DNA from 4 places in the Arthrobacter sp. PTI12 genome. Region 3 is predicted to be linked to each of the others. Evidence: riboswitches for the same ligand, from Rfam matches in the RefSeq annotation. Region 3 holds a riboswitch; each other region holds the start of a gene.
What was found. A riboswitch is a leader RNA that binds a small molecule or an ion and turns the genes downstream of it on or off. The one in region 3 is predicted to bind S-adenosylmethionine.
Positions count from the first base shown of each region.

Region 1: another riboswitch for S-adenosylmethionine. It lies ahead of AC1MBU_RS12370 (aminotransferase class V-fold PLP-dependent enzyme); the one in region 3 lies ahead of AC1MBU_RS01540 (bifunctional o-acetylhomoserine/o-acetylserine sulfhydrylase).
Region 2: another riboswitch for S-adenosylmethionine. It lies ahead of AC1MBU_RS15165 (rhodanese-like domain-containing protein); the one in region 3 lies ahead of AC1MBU_RS01540 (bifunctional o-acetylhomoserine/o-acetylserine sulfhydrylase).
Region 4: another riboswitch for S-adenosylmethionine. It lies ahead of AC1MBU_RS03520 (ABC transporter ATP-binding protein); the one in region 3 lies ahead of AC1MBU_RS01540 (bifunctional o-acetylhomoserine/o-acetylserine sulfhydrylase).

Region 1 is NZ_CM155256.1:2,583,074-2,588,074, reverse strand. Features, by position in the region: gene AC1MBU_RS12385 (metal ABC transporter substrate-binding protein) at 1-310, opposite strand, end outside; gene AC1MBU_RS12380 (hypothetical protein) at 463-627, shown strand; gene AC1MBU_RS12375 (class I SAM-dependent methyltransferase) at 624-1,382, opposite strand; gene AC1MBU_RS12370 (aminotransferase class V-fold PLP-dependent enzyme) at 1,475-2,773, opposite strand; SAM riboswitch class IV at 2,869-2,983, opposite strand; gene hisN (histidinol-phosphatase) at 3,054-3,878, opposite strand; gene AC1MBU_RS12360 (cold-shock protein) at 4,090-4,293, opposite strand; gene rsgA (ribosome small subunit-dependent GTPase A) at 4,468-5,001, opposite strand, start outside.
Region 2 is NZ_CM155256.1:3,175,402-3,180,402, forward strand. Features, by position in the region: gene pabB (aminodeoxychorismate synthase component I) at 1-1,016, shown strand, start outside; gene AC1MBU_RS15155 (hypothetical protein) at 1,114-1,398, shown strand; gene AC1MBU_RS15160 (aminodeoxychorismate lyase) at 1,424-2,278, shown strand; SAM riboswitch class IV at 2,584-2,709, shown strand; gene AC1MBU_RS15165 (rhodanese-like domain-containing protein) at 2,716-3,249, shown strand; gene AC1MBU_RS15170 (O-succinylhomoserine sulfhydrylase) at 3,338-4,543, shown strand; gene AC1MBU_RS15175 (multicopper oxidase family protein) at 4,714-5,001, shown strand, end outside.
Region 3 is NZ_CM155256.1:311,162-316,162, forward strand. Features, by position in the region: gene AC1MBU_RS01535 (PHP domain-containing protein) at 231-1,250, shown strand; gene AC1MBU_RS01540 (bifunctional o-acetylhomoserine/o-acetylserine sulfhydrylase) at 1,267-2,592, opposite strand; SAM riboswitch class IV at 2,636-2,751, opposite strand; gene aceE (pyruvate dehydrogenase (acetyl-transferring), homodimeric type) at 2,888-5,001, opposite strand, start outside.
Region 4 is NZ_CM155256.1:710,357-715,357, forward strand. Features, by position in the region: gene AC1MBU_RS03515 (aliphatic sulfonate ABC transporter substrate-binding protein) at 1-749, opposite strand, end outside; gene AC1MBU_RS03520 (ABC transporter ATP-binding protein) at 882-1,706, opposite strand; SAM riboswitch class I at 1,712-1,809, opposite strand; gene map (type I methionyl aminopeptidase) at 1,906-2,682, shown strand; gene AC1MBU_RS03530 (ThuA domain-containing protein) at 2,679-3,347, opposite strand; gene AC1MBU_RS03535 (nucleoside/nucleotide kinase family protein) at 3,407-4,048, shown strand; gene AC1MBU_RS03540 (DUF2975 domain-containing protein) at 4,215-4,706, shown strand; gene AC1MBU_RS03545 (helix-turn-helix domain-containing protein) at 4,706-4,957, shown strand.

The DNA of each region.
Region 1 (5,001 bases), 1.1 Mb from region 3:
GGACGAAACGTTCGAACCAGCGCTCCAGGCCCAGGCCGTTGTCAAGGACGAGATCCGCGTCCTGCGCCTTGACGAGGTCTGAGGGAGTGGGGTCGTAGCCGTGGATTTCGGTTCCGATCTTGGTGATCGATTCAACCCGGATATGCTCACCTGCCACCGAGCGTGTGAGGTCCGCGAGAACGGAAAAGGTGGTCAGTACAACAGGCCGCGGGTCCTTGTGTGAACTGGTCCGCTCCACAAGTGGGGTGCCACAGCCTGCAAGCACCAACGTTGTCAGGATGAGGAGTACCTGAATCCGAAGTTTCGGCATACCGAAAATATAGCCCGATCACGCTGCTGCCGCCACTGCTCCTGTGCAGCCGGAGCCACGGCACTCGACAGGAGAGCAATCGACAGGGCATGGTGGGCCTAACGGTATGTTGCCGGCAGGGCACGGCGGGACCACTATAAGGAGGTCGGGTTATGAGCGAAGAACCACAACACGAGGAAGTGCCGCGCGAGCACTCTGAACAGCCGGCAGAGGGGGATCGCGCTCAGAATCCCGCCGACACAGGCACTCACTCACAGGACCCGGCTGAGGGTGCAGATTCCGGGCCGGAAACGAACGGGACGGACGCTGAGGGCTAAAGCCGGCCGGCCCGCCAGCAGTAGGTAAGGTACGGCAGCTCGAGGACTGCGTCCGGCTGGTGCCCCAAGTGATCGTGCAGGTACCACGACAGATTGTTTTCCACCTTGGTGCGCACACCGGCTGATGCGTTCTGGTAGTAGGTGCGGGAGCGCGCAAGTTCCACGATGTCCGAGACCGGAAGAACCTGCGTCCATGGAATGACCCTAGACTCCGGCTCCGAAAAGCGCGGACCAAGCATAGGGCGGTAGCTCGGCCGGAAAACGTCTCCGGCATGCATGATGCGGGAGAGCCGGTGTACCCAGGCAACGCTGACGTCCAGCTGATTCCAGACGAGCGCGAATCTTCCCCCCGGTGCCAACACACGTGCGGCCTCCTGGCTTGCCGCAGCAGGATCACACCAGTGCCAGGCCTGGGCAATTGTGAGTACATCAGCGCTCGCCGTTGCGAGTCCCGATGCCTCGGCAGTTCCCTGCACTCTGGCTACGCGCGGGAGTTGTTGTCCGAGGACTGCAAGCATGTCCAGGGATGGGTCAACAGCTGTCACCTCCGGGCAGCGGCGGATGAGCTCCCGGGTGAACTTGCCGGTGCCGGCGCCAACGTCTGCTGCGCGCAACGCTCCGGCGGGTATGAGCCAGTCCACGCTGTCTTGGGGGTAGCCCGGACGCACGCGCTCGTAGCGGTCACTTTCCTGCAGGTAGCCCCGCGCCAATTCACGACGGCGGTGTTCGGCGAGGCGCGGACCTCCAACACCCATGTTGGGAACTCCTCGCATGACGGGTACGGAACCCGTCAATTAAAGCACCCGGTTGAAGGCGGCGTCGCGCCGAGGAAGTGCGGTCGCAGCGCTCAGTCGGTTGTGCAGGGCGCGGCGCCGGCAGTTCCCGGCGTGGGCGGAGCCCAGTCAGGGAAAGGGCGGGTCTCGACCGCGGGCACCCAGCGCCCGGCGTCGACCGCATAGTCAGTCCCCAGTCCATCCCGAAGAAGCGAGCGCAAACCGGTCAACAGCCTGTCGACGTCGTCCTGCCGTGATCCGAGCCCGAAACTCGCCCGTAGCGAACCTGACGGCAGGCCCAGCCGCTTCAGCAGCGGATGAGCGCAAAACTTCCCGTCCCGCAGTCCAACCCCGTGTTCTGCGGACAGATATGCGGCGACCAGCCCGGCGTCGTAACCGTGGACAGAGAAGTTCACTACGCCGATCGCATCGGTGCTGTCAGCGAAGATGCGGTGAACTGCTATGCCGGGAAGGTTGGAGAGCCCTTCCACGAGGGCATCCCGCAGCTCTGATTCATGCGCAAGCCAGGCCGGTTCATCCAACCCAGCGATGGCCTCTGTTGCCTTCGCCAGCGCGGCTGCACCGAGCACATTCGGTGACCCGCCCTCATGGCGCGCGGAACCGGTTGCCCAGGACACCGAGTCCACTTTCACAGTCTTCACTGCGCCGCCTCCGGCGAGGTGGGGCCTTCCGGAATCGAGCCAGTCGCCTCTACCGACCAGGACGCCCGCGCCGAAAGGCGCATACAGTTTGTGGCCCGAGAAGGCCGCGTAGTCGATACCGTCGCGGAGCAGATCCAGCCGCCGGTGGGGAGCGAGCTGAGCCGCGTCGACGACGATCCGCGCGCCGTGCGCATGAGCCGCCGCTGCGAACCGGCCGATGGGCAGAACTTCTCCGGTGACATTCGACGCACCGGTTACAGCAAGCAGGCTGATTCCTCCGGATGCCAATTCCTCTTCCACAGCGGCGAGCGTTTCCTCGATGGTTCCCGCGGCGACCAGCCCGCGATGGGGAAGCTGCAGCCAGGGCAGCAGATTGGCATGGTGTTCCACGTCGAGGTAGAGGACCTCACCGTCCTCCGGCAGGCATCCAGCCAGGAGGTTCAGCGAATCGGTGGTGTTGCGGGTGAAGATGACCGCATCATCTTCCCGGCCGCCGACGAAGTTCCGCACAGTCCTTCGTGCATTCTCGTAGAGCGAGGTGGAGATTTGCGATGCGTACCCGGCGCCCCGGTGCACACTCGCATAGTAGGGAAGCACGCTCTGCACATAGTCATTGACCTGCTGCAGCGCCGGCGTTGAAGCGGCATAGTCCAGGTTGACGTAACGGACGGCAGTGCCGTCCACCAGCGGCGCCTGCAGCTCAGCGCCCATCACGGACGCCAGCGGTGCAGCGGAGAGTTCGTTCTCAAGAAGTGCGTTGCTCACAGGAGGTACCCCACGTAGGTTCAGGGGACCTGCTTCACCAGGCCCCGCGCTTGCCGAACCACGTTCTGGCCCGGCCAGGTCGTCACCCGGGGCACCCCGCCGCGGAAGGAGGGTTGCCGGCCAGCAAACCGGGGTTTAACGCTGGCACTCGTGACCTAGGAATCCAGACTAAAGCAGGCCGGGAATATCCGGTCCTTGTGTTACGTGTTGGTGTTAAGCGACCACGTCAGACGCCGGTACCTTCCTGAAGCAGATCGTCCAGCGAGGGGTTCAGTCGCTTCAGGACATCATTGTGAAGTGTGCTGTTGGTTGCCAGCGCGTTGCCTCCGAAGGGTCCGTCGGAGCCTTCGAGTGACGTGAAGCGACCGCCGGCTTCCGTGACGATGGGTACCAGCGCGGCCATGTCATACAGGTTCAGCTCAGGTTCGCAGGCGATGTCCACAGCGCCTTCGGCGACAAGGCAGTAGGACCAGAAGTCACCGTAGGCGCGTGTACGCCACACGGATTCGGTGAGCGATACGAATTCGTCAAAGTTGCCGCGCTCTTTCCAGCCGGACAGGTTCGAGTAGGAGAGCGAGGCGTCTTCCAGCCGGGATACGCTCGAAACCCGGAGCCGGCTGGCTGCCGCGAGAGACTTACCCATGAACGCACCGGTGCCCGTTGCAGCCCACCAACGCTTTCCGAGCGCGGGGGCGCTCACAACACCGACGACAGGCCGGCCCTCGTCCACCAATGCAATGAGGGTAGCCCATACCGGTACGCCCCGGACGAAGTTCTTGGTTCCGTCAATAGGATCGATGATCCAGCGCCGCGAGCCGGCGCCGCTGCTGCCGTACTCCTCACCGAGTACGGCATCGCGCGGACGCGCACGCGAGAGTTGCCCGCGGATAGCCTCTTCCGCCGATTTGTCCGCATCCGTGACCGGGGTGAAGTCCGGCTTGGTTTCGACCGCCAGATCCAGCGCCTTGAACCGGGACATGGTCTGGTCGTCTACGGAGTCGGCCATTACATGGGCAAGGCGGAGGTCATCGTTGTAGCTCTGGAGGTTCATACTTTCAACCTATATGGTCAGGGTGCACAGATGCGGGAGGTCCCGATGCGGACGCGCTCAGCGCTGGGCTACGATCGGTTCACGCACGCACAGGAACGGGTGTCATTGAACGGTGTGCTGTTAAACGCAAGAAAGGGGACACCGGCCGAAGCCGATGTCCCCTTTCTTGAAGCGCTAGATCTTGAAGCGCTGAAACTTAGAGAACGGAGACTTAGAGAACGGAGATGTTCTCAGCCTGGGGGCCCTTGGGGCCCTGGGTGGTCTCGAAGCTGACCTTCTGGTTCTCCTCAAGCGAGCGGAAGCCGCCGGAGTTGATTGCGGAGAAGTGAGCGAAAACGTCAGCGCCGCCGTCGTCAGGAGCGATGAATCCAAAGCCCTTTTCAGCGTTGAACCACTTGACTGTACCTGTTGCCATTTTTTTATTCCTTGAGTGTGAGGATCCCCCCGTACTTCGGGGTTCCTGTCGCGGTGTTCATTTCGCCTGCAAAAAAAGCTTTCGAACTCCGGAGAGAAATCAAGGCTTAACATTCGTGCGCAACACAACAACTTCGTTCAGTCTAGCAGGCAATCGGCGCCGTAGTCACATCACTCACTGCATCCCCAGCTCCTTGGCACCCTTGGAAGGTTCGATGCCCGCCCCGAGAAGCCGGCGCAGCGAAGACAGGCGCACCGGACCGGATTCGCCGGCAGCGCCCGACGCGACCCAGCCGTCCAGTCCGCAGTTGACGGCGGCGGCATCGTGGCGGCAGCCCCGCTCGCAGTCCTCGGTGCCGGGTGCAAGATCCGGGAAGGCGGCGAGGATGCGGTCGGCCTCGACATGGGCAAGGCCGAAGGAACGAATGCCCGGAGTGTCGATAATCCACGTACCGGGTGCTGAGTCTGCAGCTTTGAGGGCATAAGCCGATGAGGAGGTATGGCGCCCCCGCCCGGTGACCGCGTTCACTCCGCCCGTCGCCCGATTGGCTCCGGTGAGCGCGTTCACCAGCGTCGACTTGCCCACGCCGGAGTGACCGAGCAGTACGCTCACTTTGCCGTCCAAAAGCTCCTTCAACTGCTCGACGGCGCCGGGCGCGAGGAGCGCTGAGGCGCCGGTAGCGGATGTGGTTTCCACTGCGTCCGGTGT
Region 2 (5,001 bases), 480 kb from region 3:
TCCTTGACCACCGGGAACAGCGCACCTACCTGCTGACCTTGAGCGACGGCTCCCGCGACGCCGACGCCGATGCGTGGCTGGAACGTGCCCGCGCCGTCATGCTTTCCGGGGGCGCTGCTCCGGCGGTGACAAGTCCGGTGGGTGCACCGCGCCCACTGAGTGCACCCCGCTTCACTGCGCGGGACACACGCGAGCCCTACCTGGAGAAAATCCGTGCGGCCAAGGCGGAAATCACGGACGGCAACTCGTATGAGGTGTGCCTGACGACGGCCCTGACCTCACGCGAGGAAACGCCCGTCGACCCATTCGGCATCTACCTCGCCCTGCGAGGCGCCAATCCTGCCCCGTTTGCGCACTACTTCACCTTCCCGGGCTTCGCCGTCGCGAGCACCTCGCCCGAACGATTCCTGCGGCTGGACTCCACCGGCGGAATGCGGGCCGAACCAATCAAAGGAACCCGGCGCCGCTCCCCGGACCCAGCCCAAGACGCCGCCCTCCAGGAGGATCTGCGCACCAGCACGAAGGACCGGGCAGAGAACATCATGATTGTGGACCTGCTCCGCAATGACCTCTCCCACCTTGCAGTCCCCGGCACCGTGACGGTGACCCGGTTGTGCGACATCGAGACCTATGCAACCGTTCACCAGATGGTGAGCACCATCGACGCCCGGCTCCGGCCCGGTTCCTCCCGTGCCGAAGCCGTTGCGGCCGCATTTCCCGCCGGCTCAATGACGGGTGCGCCGAAGATCAGCACCATGGCTATCCTGGACCGGCTCGAGGAAGCACCCCGCGGCGTCTACGCCGGCGCCGCCGGCTACTTTTCCCTCGATGGGGCGGCGGATCTCGCCGTCGTCATCCGCACTCTCGTGCTGGAGGACGACGACGGCGGCACCCGCCTCACACTCGGAGTGGGCGGCGCGATCACTGCGGATTCCGACCCCGCCGAGGAGTGGGACGAGGTCCGGACGAAGGCGTTCGGGGTGCTGTCTGCGCTTGGTTCGAGCTTCCCCAGCTGACGCTGCGATCGAGCGGTTCGCTGAGCGGGCCTTTCGTCCACTTGGCGTCTGTGGAAGCATGGGACGCCCGAGGAAAGTGCAACGAAGGAGAACGGTCATGACTAGCTCCAACGATGAAAACACGCCCAACCTGAACGACGTTCCGGAGCCCGATAACGAGTTCCTTCCCAAGCGCATCCATCAGGGCCATGCGGGGCAGCCTGAACGCCTCGATGACGATGCCCTGGCGGCCGCAACGGAGCAGGAACGGGTCGACGCCGGTCTCATCGACTACGCACCGGACCAGGTTCCGGACGCTGCCGATCCCCTCCCTGCGGAAGCTTCCGATGAAGCAGACTTTGCCCAGCGCGGGCTGAACGAGGACAACGACACGAGCTCCTGACCTGCCCGGTCACTATGCTGATCGCATGACTGTTCTGGTGTTCCTCGACCCCGCCCGTCCCGACGGCCGCATAGCTGACGCAGCACAGCCGCAGCTGATGGTTACCGACACCGGGATCACGCGGGGTGACGGCATCTTCGAAACAATGCTCGCGGTCAACGGCGCTCCCCGGAAGCTGCAGGCCCACCTCGCCCGGCTGGCGACGTCCGCCGATGCGCTGGAACTGAAGATTCCGTCGTCGGACGTGTGGGAACGCGCCATCACCACCGCGCTGGCGGCAGCCGACGACGACGGCGAACTCGTGGTCAAGGTCGTCGCCACCCGGGGCGAACCAGAGGCGGGAGCCACCGCGTGGGTCCAGGTGTCCGCCGTACCGGTCGGGTTGCGCGGCCAGCGGCTGTCGGTCCTCCTGCTTGACCGCGGCTATGACAGCACGGTTGCCCAGCGTGCTCCGTGGCTGCTGATGGGCGCGAAGACCCTTTCCTACGCGGTGAACATGGCGGCGGTCCGCTACGCCCGCTCGCACGGCGCCGACGATGTCATCTTCACCTCGTCTGACGGCAAGGTCCTCGAAGGCCCGACCTCGACGGTCCTGATTGCGCGGGTCATCGACGGCGTCAAGCACCTCATCACGCCTCAGCTTGAGAGCGGGATCCTCCCCGGCACCTCGCAGGGCGCACTGTTTGCGGCGGCGCGCGAGGCAGGTTGGGAATTGGGTTACGGACCGCTCGTGCCGGAAGACCTGTTCGCGTCTGACGGCGTTTGGCTGATTTCGAGCGTCCGTCGGCTCGCCGAGGTCGAGTCCATCGACGGAAAGCCGGTGACGGTTTCACCGGAGTTGACCGCGGAGTTGAGCGGTCTCGTAGCGTCCGTTTCCTAGCCCGAGCGCCCGTCCCCCAGCCCGACCGCCCGTTCCCTGGCCCACTCGTCCGTCTCCTGCCCCACCCGCAAAAGTGCCGGGAATTCGCAGGATCGTGGGGACATCCCCACGAACCTGCCACGCATCGGCACTTTTGGCTCAGGCCTGCCACGCATCGGCGCTTTTGGCTCGGACCTGCCACGCCCCGGCGCCTTTGGCTCGGACCTGCCACGCCCCGGCGCCTTTGGCCCGAGTACCACGGGCGTTACCGCACGTTACGGCCCGGCATGGCAGGCATGGCGCCGCCGGTGCTACGTTCATTCCGGAGTAACGAGTGCCAGCGCCAAGCCCTGACTTGCTGGACGGCAACCCTCTTTCACGGCGGGGTGCCTCAGGTGACTACTCGGCACAACGATCACATCCCATGATCACCAGCGTGCACAGCGTGAGGAGACACAATGGCACTGCATTCCAACCCCCATCCCCCGGCGAATTCCCGGCCCGGCAACGGCTATGCCGGCAACATCACCGCACGTGATGCGGTGGAACGCGTCAGCAAGGGCGCCGTGCTGGTGGATGTCCGCACTGTCGAGGAATGGCGGAGCGTCGGCGTTCCCGACCTCACCGACGCCGGGACCGTCCCCCTCTTCCTCGAGTGGACGCGCTCCGACGGCAGCCGTAACGTCTCCTTCCTCAACCAGCTGAACGGGCTCAAGGGCCGCGAACTGCTTTTCCTGTGCCGTTCCGGCGTCCGTTCTGTGGCAGCAGCACAGAATGCCACCGCCGCCGGTCACACTGCCTACAACGTGCTGCACGGATTTGAGGCCGACGGCGGCTGGCGCTCCAGCGGCCTCGCCACCACAGTGCATGCAGAAGAAGCCCCAGAGAGCACGGATACGACAGATCACGCAACGACCACAGGACAGACCGCGATCACAGAACGGACCGGCGCTGCCCGTTCGGCAACGGACCGTGGCGACGCCCGTGAATGAGCACACGCCAGTAAGTGAGCCCGCGCCGTCGTCGTTCTCTCCGGCGGCCAGCCGTGAGCCCATCGCGGGGAACGGCGGCTACCCCCGAATCCAACGCCCGGATGACGACGGCGCTGCCTGGTCACCCGATACCCTCGCGGTACGCGGGGGGCTGGCACGGTCCAACTTCGAGGAGACGTCCGAGGCGCTCTTCCTGAACTCGGGCTTTGTGTATTCCTCTGCTGCGGCGGCGGAGGCAGCCTTCACCGGGGACGTCGACCGCTTTGTATACTCCCGGTACGGCAACCCGACTGTCGCCATGTTCCAGGAGCGGCTTCGCCTGCTCGAGGGTGCGGAGGCGTGCTTCGCCACAGCCAGCGGCATGTCTGCCGTCTTCACCGCGCTCGGTGCCCTCCTGGCCTCGGGCGACCGCGTTGTTGCCTCACGCAGCCTCTTCGGCTCGTGCTTCGTCATCCTCAACGAGATTCTGCCGCGCTGGGGTGTGGAGACTGTCTTCGTGGACGGCTGGGACCTCGGCCAGTGGCAGGAAGCACTGAGCATTCCCACCACGGCGGTCTTCTTCGAGTCGCCGTCCAATCCGATGCAGGAGATCGTCGATATCCGGGCGGTCGTTGAGCTCGGCCACGCGGCCGGTGCGCAGGTCGTCGTCGACAATGTCTTCGCCACACCGCTGCTGCAGCGGTGTACGGAACTGGGTGCCGACGTCGTCGTCTATTCCGGCACCAAACACATCGACGGGCAGGGCCGGGTGCTGGGCGGCGCGATCCTCGGCCGCAGGGAGTTCATCGAGGGTCCGGTGAAGACACTCATGCGGCACACCGGGCCCGCGCTGTCGTCATTCAATGCCTGGACCCTCCTCAAGGGACTGGAAACCCTTTCCCTGCGGGTGAACCACTCCTCGTCCTCGGCGCTGACCCTCGCCCGCTGGCTTGAAGCCCAACCGGCTGTGAACTGGGTCCGTTACCCGTTGCTCGAATCGCACCCGCAGTTTGATCTCGCTGCCGCCCAGATGACAGCCGGCGGCACGGTGGTGACCTTTGAACTGGATGCACCCGAGGGAAAGGCGAAGGAGCGCGCCTTTGCGCTGCTCGATGCCCTGAAAGTCATCGATATCTCCAATAACCTGGGCGATTCAAAGACGCTGATCACCCACCCTGCTACCACCACACACCGCGCCATGGGTCCAGGAGGGCGTGCCGCAATCGGCTTGACCGACGGCGTCATCCGGCTCTCGGTGGGCCTTGAAGACGTAAGCGACCTGCAGACTGATCTGGGCAAGGCACTCACTTCCTGATGTCTGGGTAGCCTCACCCCGTAACCCAAACGATCGTCCAAGGTTTCCCCAAGAAGGCAGGAGCAATCTTGCTGCTGAGGCACACATCGAGTACGTAGTCTGGGCGGGCGTTTTCAACGCACCCCGATGCGCGTCCCACCAAAAGAAACACCTTTGGAAGGGATGTTCCCATGTCTGTCAGCAGGCGCAATTTCCTGGCGATGGGCGGCTTCGGTGCTCTGGCCGCCGCGACCCTCACCGCTCCCCTGGCCTCCATCAGCGCGAAGTCCGCGCCGGTCCTGGACGGCTCAAAGCTCAAGCCCTATCAGCTCGCGTTCACCCGTCCGCCGTTCCTGGCGCCGTACAAGACGGGAATCAACCCGTTGGACGGGAAACCGCAGAACTTCTACAACGTGACCCAGAAGGCTGCGACGGCCTCCCTTGTTCCGGGACTGAAGACACGCATCCTCGGCTACAAC
Region 3 (5,001 bases):
ATCGCCAGCGCTGAACACCCTTACCCTCGAACGAATTCGATTTGACTCGATGTTTCCGGCGACAGTCCAGGAACCGTGTGGCTCTGGTTCAGTTTCTATATGGTGGAATTTTTATTCCGATTTCATTGTAGCCCTGATCACATGGTAGCTGTCAAGCGTTACCTGGATCACATGATAGAGCTGCTTCCCTGCACCAGGCCACCACCGCGTAAATGGTGGAAGATGGGCCTATGGATGCCACCGCCGCATTGAATGAGATCGCCTTCTGGCTGGAACGGGAACTGGCTCCGAGTTTCAAGGTTCAGGCGTTCCGCAAGGCCGCAGCGGCCATTGCCGAGCTGGAGCCCGACGAACTCGCACAACGCGCCCGCGACGGCCGGCTCAAGCGGATGAAGGGCATCGGAGCGCGCTCCCATGAGGTCATCACCCAAGCGCTCAACGGTGAAGTGCCGGCCTATCTCGCCGACCTCCGCGAGCGCTCGAAAGAAGCCCTGGTCAGCGGCGGCTCGGAGCTGAGGGCCCTCCTCCGCGGTGACCTGCACAGTCACAGCGACTGGTCCGACGGCGGGAGTCCCATCCCGCTCATGGTCGACGCCGCGCGTGCGCTCAATCATGAATACCTGGCGCTCACGGACCACTCCCCCACCCTGAAGATCGCGAACGGCCTGAGCGCGGAGCGCCTCACGGAGCAACTCCAGATCGTGGACCAGATCAACAACGACGACGGCGGCAACGGCTTCCGCCTTTTGAAGGGCATCGAGGTGGACATCCTTGAAGACGGAACACTGGATCAGTCGCCGGAGATGCTCGATGAGCTGGACATCGTTGTCGCCAGTGTCCACTCCAAGCTGCGCTCCGACCGCCGCACCATGACCGCACGCATGCTGGGCGGCATTCGCGATCCCCATACCAACGTCCTTGGCCACTGCACGGGCCGTCTTGTCCAGGGTTCCCGCGGCCAGCGTCCACAGTCCGAGTTCGACGCCCGGAAGGTGTTCACCGCCTGTGCCGAGAACAACGTAGCGGTGGAGATCAATTCACGTCCCGAGCGGCAGGATCCGCCGGATGACCTGATCCAGCTGGCACTCGAAGCCGGATGTCTCTTCAGCATCGACAGCGACGCGCACGCCCCCGGTCAGCTGGATTTCCTCCAGTACGGGGCGGAGCGCGCCGAAACGAACGGCGTGCCGGCGGACCGCATCATTACGACGTGGCCGCTGGACAAGCTGCTCGCCTGGGCGCGCTCCTGAGAGCTTCCCAAGCTCCTTAGGCGTCCAGGAATTCCTTGGCTGCCCTGAAACCGGCTTCAAGGTCCGCCAGAATGTCATCAATGTGTTCAATACCCACTGAGAGCCGCACCAGCCCGGGGTTAACGCCGGCAATGACCTGCTGCTCCGGCGATAGCTGGCTATGGGTGGTCGACGCCGGGTGGATCACCAGCGAGCGCACGTCGCCGAGGTTCGCCACATGCGAGTGCAGGTCAAGGGCATCGACGAAGCGCTTCCCGGCCTCCGCACCGCCGGCCAGGTTGAAGGACACGATGGCGCCGATTCCCTTCGGGCCGTACGTGCGTCCGCGCTCATACCAGGGGCTTGAGGGCAGCCCGGCATAGGCAACCGACTCGACATCCTCACGCGCTTCCAGCCACTGAGCCACTTCGACAGCGTTGGAGACGTGCCGCTCCATCCGCAGGCTCAGGGTTTCCAGGCCCTGGGCGATCAGGAACGCGTTGAACGGGGATACCGCCGAGCCGAGGTCCCGCAGCAACTGGACCCGGGCCTTGAGGATGTAGGACAGGTTGGCCCCGAGGGCACCATCCGCACCCAGATCCCGTGCGTACACCAGACCGTTGTATGTCGGGTCCGGCGTATTGAAGCCCGGGAAACGGTTGGGATCCTTGCCGAAATCAAACTTTCCCGAGTCAACGATGACGCCGGCGATCGCCGTACCGTGGCCGCCCAGGTACTTGGTGGCCGAATGGACAACAATGTCCGCGCCCCACTCCAGGGGCCGGATGAGGTAAGGGGTGGCAAGGGTGTTGTCCACGATCAGCGGCACACCGGCGTCGTGCGCAGTCCGGGACACGCCCTCAATGTCGAGTACGTCCTGCCGCGGGTTGGAGACGACCTCCGCAAAGAACAGCTTGGTGTTGGGCTGCACAGCGTCCCGCCACTGGTCCAGATTGTCCGGATCCGCCACGAAGGTGACCGAAATGCCGAACTTCTTCAGCGTATGGGCAAGCAGGTTGTAGGTTCCGCCGTACAGGCTGGGACTGGCAACTACGTGATCGCCGGCCTCTGCGACATTCAGGATCGCAAAGGTCTCCGCCGCTTGACCTGAGCTGAGCAGCAGCGCGCCCAACCCGCCTTCGAGGCTGGCGATCCGCTGCTCGACAGCATCCTGCGTGGGGTTGCCGATCCGGGTGTAGATGGGAGCCAGTTCGGCAAGGGCAAATCGGTTGGCGGCGCTTTCGGCACTGGGAAAGACGAAAGACGAGGTCTGGTAGATCGGCAGGGCGCGGGCTCCCGTGGCGCTGTCGGGTTCCTGGCCGGCGTGGATCTGGCGGGTTTCGAAAGACCATTGGTTGGACATTCAAGGCTCCTTTGGCATGGGCCCGGCATGGTGGGAGCACCGCGGGCCGCGCTTGCCGTCCGGCTGGTGCCGGGCGGCCAGGTCTTCACCCGGAGCACCCCACCGCAGCTGGAGGGTTGCTGGCCAGCAAGCCGGGGCTTGGTGCTGGCACTCATGACCACGGCCAGTGTAGGCACAGGAGTATCACGCCGCACGAAGATGACGTTCCATGTAATCCACCCGTTGAGTTGCAGAAGTTTTTGTCGCCTAGTTGCAGGTAAAAGTGTTTCCAGGCCGCAACTAGGCGACAAAAACGTCAGGGGAGGGTGAGGAGTGCGTACTTCTCCATCGCTTGGCGTGGTGCGTCCGCGTCAATTTCTCCCCGCTTCGCGAGGAGCTGAAGAGTGCGTACGACGACGGAGGCTGGGTCGATCTTGAAGTACCGCCTGGCTGCGGCGCGTGTGTCGGAAAAGCCGAACCCGTCCGCTCCGAGTGTGGCGAAGTCCTGCGGCAGGAACTGGCGGATTTGATCCGGAACAGCCTTCATGTAGTCGGTGACGGCCACGATCGGTCCGGGTGCGTCCCCAAGCTGCTGGGTGACGAAGGGAACGCGGGCCTCTGCATCGGGGTTGAGGAAGGCCTCCTCCTCGGCGGCGAGTGCGTCACGCCGCAGCTCCGTCCACGAAGTCACCGACCACACATCGGCCGAAACACCCCAGTGGTCTGCCAGGAGTTCCTGCGCCTCGAGCGCCCACGGGACGGCCACGCCGGAGGCGAGGATCTGCGCCTTCGGCCGGCCGCCGTCATCGTTGCCGGGCTTCAGCCTGTACACGCCGCGCACCACGGCGTCGGCATCCAACCCGGCGGGAAGCGGCGGCTGGATGATCGGCTCGTTGTAGACGGTCAGGTAGTACATGACGTTTCGATCGTCGGAATTCGCGCCGTACATGCGCTCCAGTCCTGCACGCATGATGATGCCGAGTTCATACCCGTAGGCCGGGTCGTAGGTGATGACGGCGGGGTTGGTGGAGGCAAGGATGGGTGAGTGTCCGTCGGCGTGTTGGAGGCCTTCGCCGGTGAGGGTGGTGCGGCCTGCGGTGGCGCCGATGATGAACCCGCGGGTCATCTGGTCTCCTGCTGCCCAGAAGGAATCTCCCGTGCGCTGGAATCCGAACATTGAGTAGAACACGTAGATCGGAATCAGCGGCTCACCGTGGGTTGCATAGGCGGTACCCGCAGCCGTGAAGGCAGCCACCGCACCGGCCTCATTGATCCCCGGATGCAGGATCTGGCCTTGAATCGATTCCTTGTACGCGAGAACCAACTCCCGGTCAACGGAGAGGTAGTTCTGGCCGTCCGGGTTGTAGATCTTCGCTGTCGGGAAAAAGGCGTCCATGCCGAAGGTTCTGGACTCATCCGGAACAATGGGGACAATCCGGGACCCCAGCCCTTTCTCCCGCATGAGATCTTTCAGGAGGCGGACGAAAGCCATCGTTGTGGCGGCCTGCTGCTTCCCCGAGCCGCGGTTCGCAACCTCGTACGCCTTGTCCCCCGGCAGCTCCAGTGCCGCCGCCTCGGTACGGCGTTCAGGAACAAATCCGCCCAGGGCACGGCGCCGGTCCAGGAGGTATTTGATTTCGGGGGAGTCGGGTCCGGGGTGGTAGTAGGGCGCGTTGTAGAGGTCGGCTTCGAGTGCTTCGTCGGGGATGGGGATGCGCAGGTGGTCGCGGAAGTCCTTGAGGTCCTGAAGGGTGAGTTTCTTCATCTGGTGGGTCGCGTTACGGCCCTCGAAGTGTGAACCCAACCCGTATCCCTTGACCGTTTTGGCCAGAATCACGGTCGGTTTGCCCTTGAACTCGGTGGCGGCCTTGTACGCCGCGTACACCTTCCGGTAATCATGGCCGCCGCGCTTGAGTCCCCACACCTGCGCATCATCCATATCCGCCACGAGGTCCTTCGTGGCCGGGGTCTTCCCGAAGAAGTGATCGCGCACAAACCCACCGGATTCCGCCTTGTAGGTCTGGTAATCCCCGTCAGCGGTCTCATTCATGATCTTCACCAGATCCCCGGTGGTGTCCCTGGCAAGCAGGTCATCCCACTCCCGGCCCCACACCACCTTGATCACGTTCCACCCCGCACCGCGGAAGAACGCCTCGAGTTCCTGCATGATCTTCCCGTTACCACGCACCGGCCCGTCCAGGCGCTGCAGGTTGCAGTTGATCACAAAGTTCAGGTTGTCCAGATTCTCATTGGCCGCCAACTGCAACAACCCACGCGATTCGGGCTCATCCATCTCCCCATCCCCCAGGAACGCCCACACCTGCTGATCACTGGTGTCTTTCAACCCGCGGTTCTGCAGATACCGGTTGGACTGCGCCTGATAGATCGCGTTCATCGGCCCGATCCCCATCGACACCGTCGGGAACTCCC
Region 4 (5,001 bases), 400 kb from region 3:
GCCTTCTCATAGGCGTTGACCACGGCCTGGGCGAGCTCAGGGCTTTCCTCCAGGAAGGACTCGGTGGCATTGAGGAAGCCGTAGGTGTTGAAGTCCACGTTGCGGTAGAACAGCTCGGCGCCGTCTTCTTCGGCTGCGGCCATGATCGGGTCGAGGCCGGACCAGGCGTCCACCGAGCCGGTGTTGAGGGCGGCCCAGCCATCGGCGTGCTGGATGTTCTGGATTGTCACTTCGCTCGGATCAACGTTGTGCTCGGCCAGTGACTGGAGCAGGAAGAAGTAGGGGTCGGTGCCCTTGGTGGCGGCGATGGACTTGCCGCGAAGGTCTTCCGCCGATTCGATACCGGTTTCCGCCGTTGTCACCAGTGCGGACCATTCGGGCTGGGAGTAGATGTCGATGGTCTTGATGGGGGAGCCGTTGGCGCGTGCCATCAGCGCTGCCGAACCGGCCGTCGAGGCGACGTCGGCCTCGCCGGAGCGGAGCAGTTCGTTGGCCTTATTCGAACCGGCGGACTGGACCCATTTGACCGTTACGCCCTCATCTTCCAACTCGGCCTCGAGCCAGCCCTGGTCCTTGATGATGAGGCTCAGCGGGTTGTAGGTGGCGAAGTCCACCGTGAGTTCTCCGCCGGTCGCGGCTGCGGCTTCGCCGACTGAGCCGTCGGCGTTTTCCCCGGCAACGCAGCCGCTAAGGGCGAGGGCGGCGATTGCGGCGGTGGCGGCGAACTGAAAACGTGCGGTGCTCTTCATGGTGATCCTTTTCGGAGAGTGCGTGGGACGGGTGTAGGGGGCTTGTTCTTGGGGGTGTCGGCGCAACATGGCGGCACGGTGGGCGCCGCACGCGCTGGGATACGGCGCTGCGAACTGGCCGCAGGCGCGCGGTTAGTGCTGGTGGCTGTCGACGCCGAGGCTGCTCAGCAGCGAACTGCGTAGCGCGGCAAGTTCGGCTGAGCCGCGGTCGCGCGGACGGTCGCCCGGAACCTCCAGCACGCGGCTGATGGTTGCACCCTGGACGTCAGGCTCCTTCGCGAGAACGATCACCCGGTCGGCGAGCTGCAGCGCTTCGTCAACATCATGGGTGACCAGCAGGACCGTGGTCGGGGTGGTTTGGTGGATACGCAGCAGGAGGTCCTGCATCTTCAGCCGCGTCAGGGCATCGAGTGCGCCGAAGGGTTCGTCGAGGAGCAGGACGCCCGGGTTGCGTGCCAGTGCACGTGCCAGCGATGCCCGCTGTGCCATGCCTCCGGACACTTCGCGGGGCCGGTGGCCGGCGAACCCGTCGAGTTCCACGAGGCCCAAAAGCTCCTCCACCTTCGCCTTGCCCGCGGCGGAACTGGTTTCCCTGGGCAGGCCGATAGCAATGTTCTCGCGCAGCGAGAGCCAGGGGAGGAGTCGGGGTTCCTGGAACGCGACGGCGCAGCGGGGATCGATCCCGTCCACTGCTGTGCTGTCGATGAGTACCGCACCGCTGGTGGGAGCGTCCAGTCCTGCCGCGGCTCGCAGGAGGGTTGATTTCCCGCAACCGCTGGCGCCCACAATGGCGAGAACCTCGCCTGCTTCAACGTCCAGGGTCACGTCGCGAAGCACCACGTGCTGCTCGCTTCCGCTCCCGAAACTTCGGGTCAACGAAGAGAAAGTCAGCGGCAGTGTCTGGTTGCCATCAGTGGAAATGGCCTGGGTACGGTGCGCTCGAAGAACGGTGCTCATGTATAACTCCATCGCTCCTGGCAGTAGCACCCGTTCTCCTGCAAGCAGGTAAGGGTTGCTGCGGCGTCAACGATCCAGGTCTCTCGGCCGCTCGGGATGGTGGAATTCCACTAAACGCTTTTGCAAGGGTCCGGCGCAATATGTGTCGTAACAAAGGAACGCTTCAGCCGGACATCGGCAGCGTGAGAGGGTCATCTACATGATTGAAATTCTGAACGCGAGCGAGTTGGCCAGGGCAAAGGAAGCGGGTGCGCTGGTCGCCAACATTCTGCAGACGGTGAAGAGCCGCAGCACGGTCGGGACAAACCTGCTGGAGATCAACCAGTGGACCAAAGAGATGATCGCTGAGGCAGGCGGGGTGTCCTGCTACGTCGACTACGAGCCGCCGTTTGGGCGCGGCCCGTTCGGCGCCTATATCTGCACGTCCGTCAACGATGCCGTGCTCCACGGTCTGCCGCATGACTACTCGCTTGCCGACGGCGACCTGCTCTCCCTGGACCTCGCCGTCTCCCAGCGCGGAATCGTCGCAGACTCCGCCATCAGCTTCATCGTTGGCGAGTCAAAGCCGGCGGAGAGCGTCGCGATGATTGATGCCACCGAACGTGCATTGACTGCCGGGATTGCCGCAGCCAGACCAGGCGCGCGCATCGGCGACATCTCCGCTGCCATTGGTTCAGTCCTCAGCGCCGCGGGATATCCGATCAACACGGAATTCGGCGGTCACGGCGTCGGGTCGACAATGCACCAGGATCCCCACGTGGCAAACACCGGACGGCCCGGCAGGGGATACGTGCTGCGCCCGGGGCTTTTGCTGGCGCTGGAGCCATGGGTCATGGCGGATACCGCTGAACTGGCAGTCGACGCCGACGGGTGGACACTCCGCAGCGCTACGGGCTGCCGGACCGCGCACAGTGAGCACACCATCGCGATCACCGACGATGGCGCGGAGATCCTGACCCTGCGACAAGAGACCTAGCCAAGCAGCCAGTCCACCGCGCGCTTCATCAGTTCGTGGTGTTCCGGTGAGGAGTACGACGCCGCGTCGTGCCCGAGCGCGTCATAGAAGCTTCGTGCCGGTCCAGTTTCAACCTGTCGCTCCAGCGACCACACCAGTGGGTGCAAGTGCCCCTCGTGTTCGTGGCGGGCGTGAACGACGACGTCCGGTGAGGTGCGCAGCCAGCTGTAGCGTTCGTCGGCGAGAGTGAAGTCGGGAATACCGACGGGGAAGGAGCCCTCGAGCAGGATGGTTGCCGCGCCGTACTCCGGGTGCATGGACACGTCGCGTACCCAGCGTCCGCCGAGCGCCGCTTCCCAGGACTCGGAATCGACAAAACTCGTGGCGCTCGAGTGCAGGGCGAGCAGCGGACGGCCGCCGGCTTCCCAGGCGTCCAGGCCATCACGGGCGGCATCTGTACCGGGGGAAGTGCCGCCGTCCCGCGGGAGGCCGACATTCACCACCAGCAGATCCGGCCAGGCAGCAGAGTCACGGAAGCTACCGAGGGTGGTGTCGACGTCGTCGGCTGTTTCTACGGTGAGTCCGTGACCGCGGAGCAGGTCCGCGATGGCCGCGGAAGTTTCCGCGAACGGGTGCCAGGGGTCCGCGTACCGGCCGGTGCCGCTGAGGATGAGTGCCGTTGTCATGGGACCCATTCTGCCCATAAACGGCGTTCTCGACCCGGGTCACATGTCAGGATGGCACGGTGACGCTGTCGGAACTTGTTGATCGAATAGAGCGCATATCGGCGCGTGAGGCCGGCGTCGTGGTTGTTGGGATTGTCGGCGCGCCGGGAGTCGGCAAGACAACCTTGGCGGAGCAGTTGATGGCTTCACTGAACCAGAACAAACCCGACCCGGATCAGCAGCGCTTCGCCCATGTTCCTTTGGACGGGTTCCATCTGTCCGATCAGGAGCTGGCGCGCCTGGGTCTTCTGGAACGCAAGGGCGCACCCGAGACGTTCGACGAGCATGGCTATGCTGCTCTGTTGAAGCGGCTTCGTGGACGGCGGGATTCTGTAGTGTATGCCCCAGGTTTCGAGCGCACCATCGAGCAGCCCATTGCCGGCGTGATCCCTGTGTATCCGTCGGTGCGCACCATTCTCACGGAGGGCAATTACCTGCTGCTCGATCGCCCGGGCTGGCGGCAGGCCCAGGCTCAGTGCACTGAGGTCTGGTACTGCGAGCAGGATGAGAACCTGCGGCTGGACCGGCTGATCCAGCGGCACATCCTGTTCGGAAAGAGTCCGGCTGCGGCGGCGGAGTGGGTAGAGCGGGTGGATGAACCGAACGCGCGGTTGATCGAGGCGACGAAGAACCGGGCGGATCTGGTGATTCGGGTCGAGTAGCCGGTCGGGTTCGAACGCAAAGGTGCCGGGGATGCGCAGGATCGTGGGGACGTCACCACGTTCCTGCGCATCTCCGGCACCTTTGCTGCCTCAAGGCTGCTCCACGCTTGACCACCTATCGTTTCTCGATATATTCTCCTTGTTAATCAATCGAAGGAGAATCCCGATGGGAAAGTTGGCCGTCCTCGCATTGCAGGTCGTCATCGCGATGGTCATTGCGGGCTCGTTGTTCATCCAGCTCTGGATGGTCCCGCTGATCTCCGCTGATCTTGAGCAGTCGGGCGTGCCCACTGGGCTGCGCATCACGTTCAACGCGATCGTCGTCTTCGGCATCCTGACGGTTCAAGTGAGCGCCGTCTGCTTGTGGAAGTTGCTCACCATGGTCCGCAGCGGCACGGTCTTCTCCGATGGAGCATTCCGGTATGTCGACATCATCTTCGGGGCCATCGCCGCTGCGTCGGTCCTGGTGTTCGGTCTCGCGGTTCTCCTGGCTCCGGGGGAAATTGCTCCGGGGGTCATCCTGCTCATCTGCGGTGCCTCATTGTTGATCGGCGGTGTTGCGCTGATCGTGCTGGTGCTGCGGGTGTTGCTCGCCCAAGCCGTAGCCCGTGACGCCGAAGCGAAACACCTGCGCAGCGAACTCGACGAGGTCATCTGATGCCCATCATCGTGGACATCGACGTGATGCTGGCCAGGCGCAAGATGCCCGTGGGTGTGCTGGCCGAACGTATTGGCATCACCCCGGCCAACCTGGCTGTCCTGAAGAACGGCCGCGCCAAAGCCGTCCGCTTCACCACCCTGGAGGCAATCTGCGAGATTCTGGACTGCCAGCCCGGAGACCTGCTGCGCTGGGAGCTGGGAGGCACTGTGGAAAGCAACGACGACGACGGCGGCAACAGCAGGCGCTGACCGCGCACCCGAGATTCGGGCGCGGTACCGCAGCGGCCGCCGAT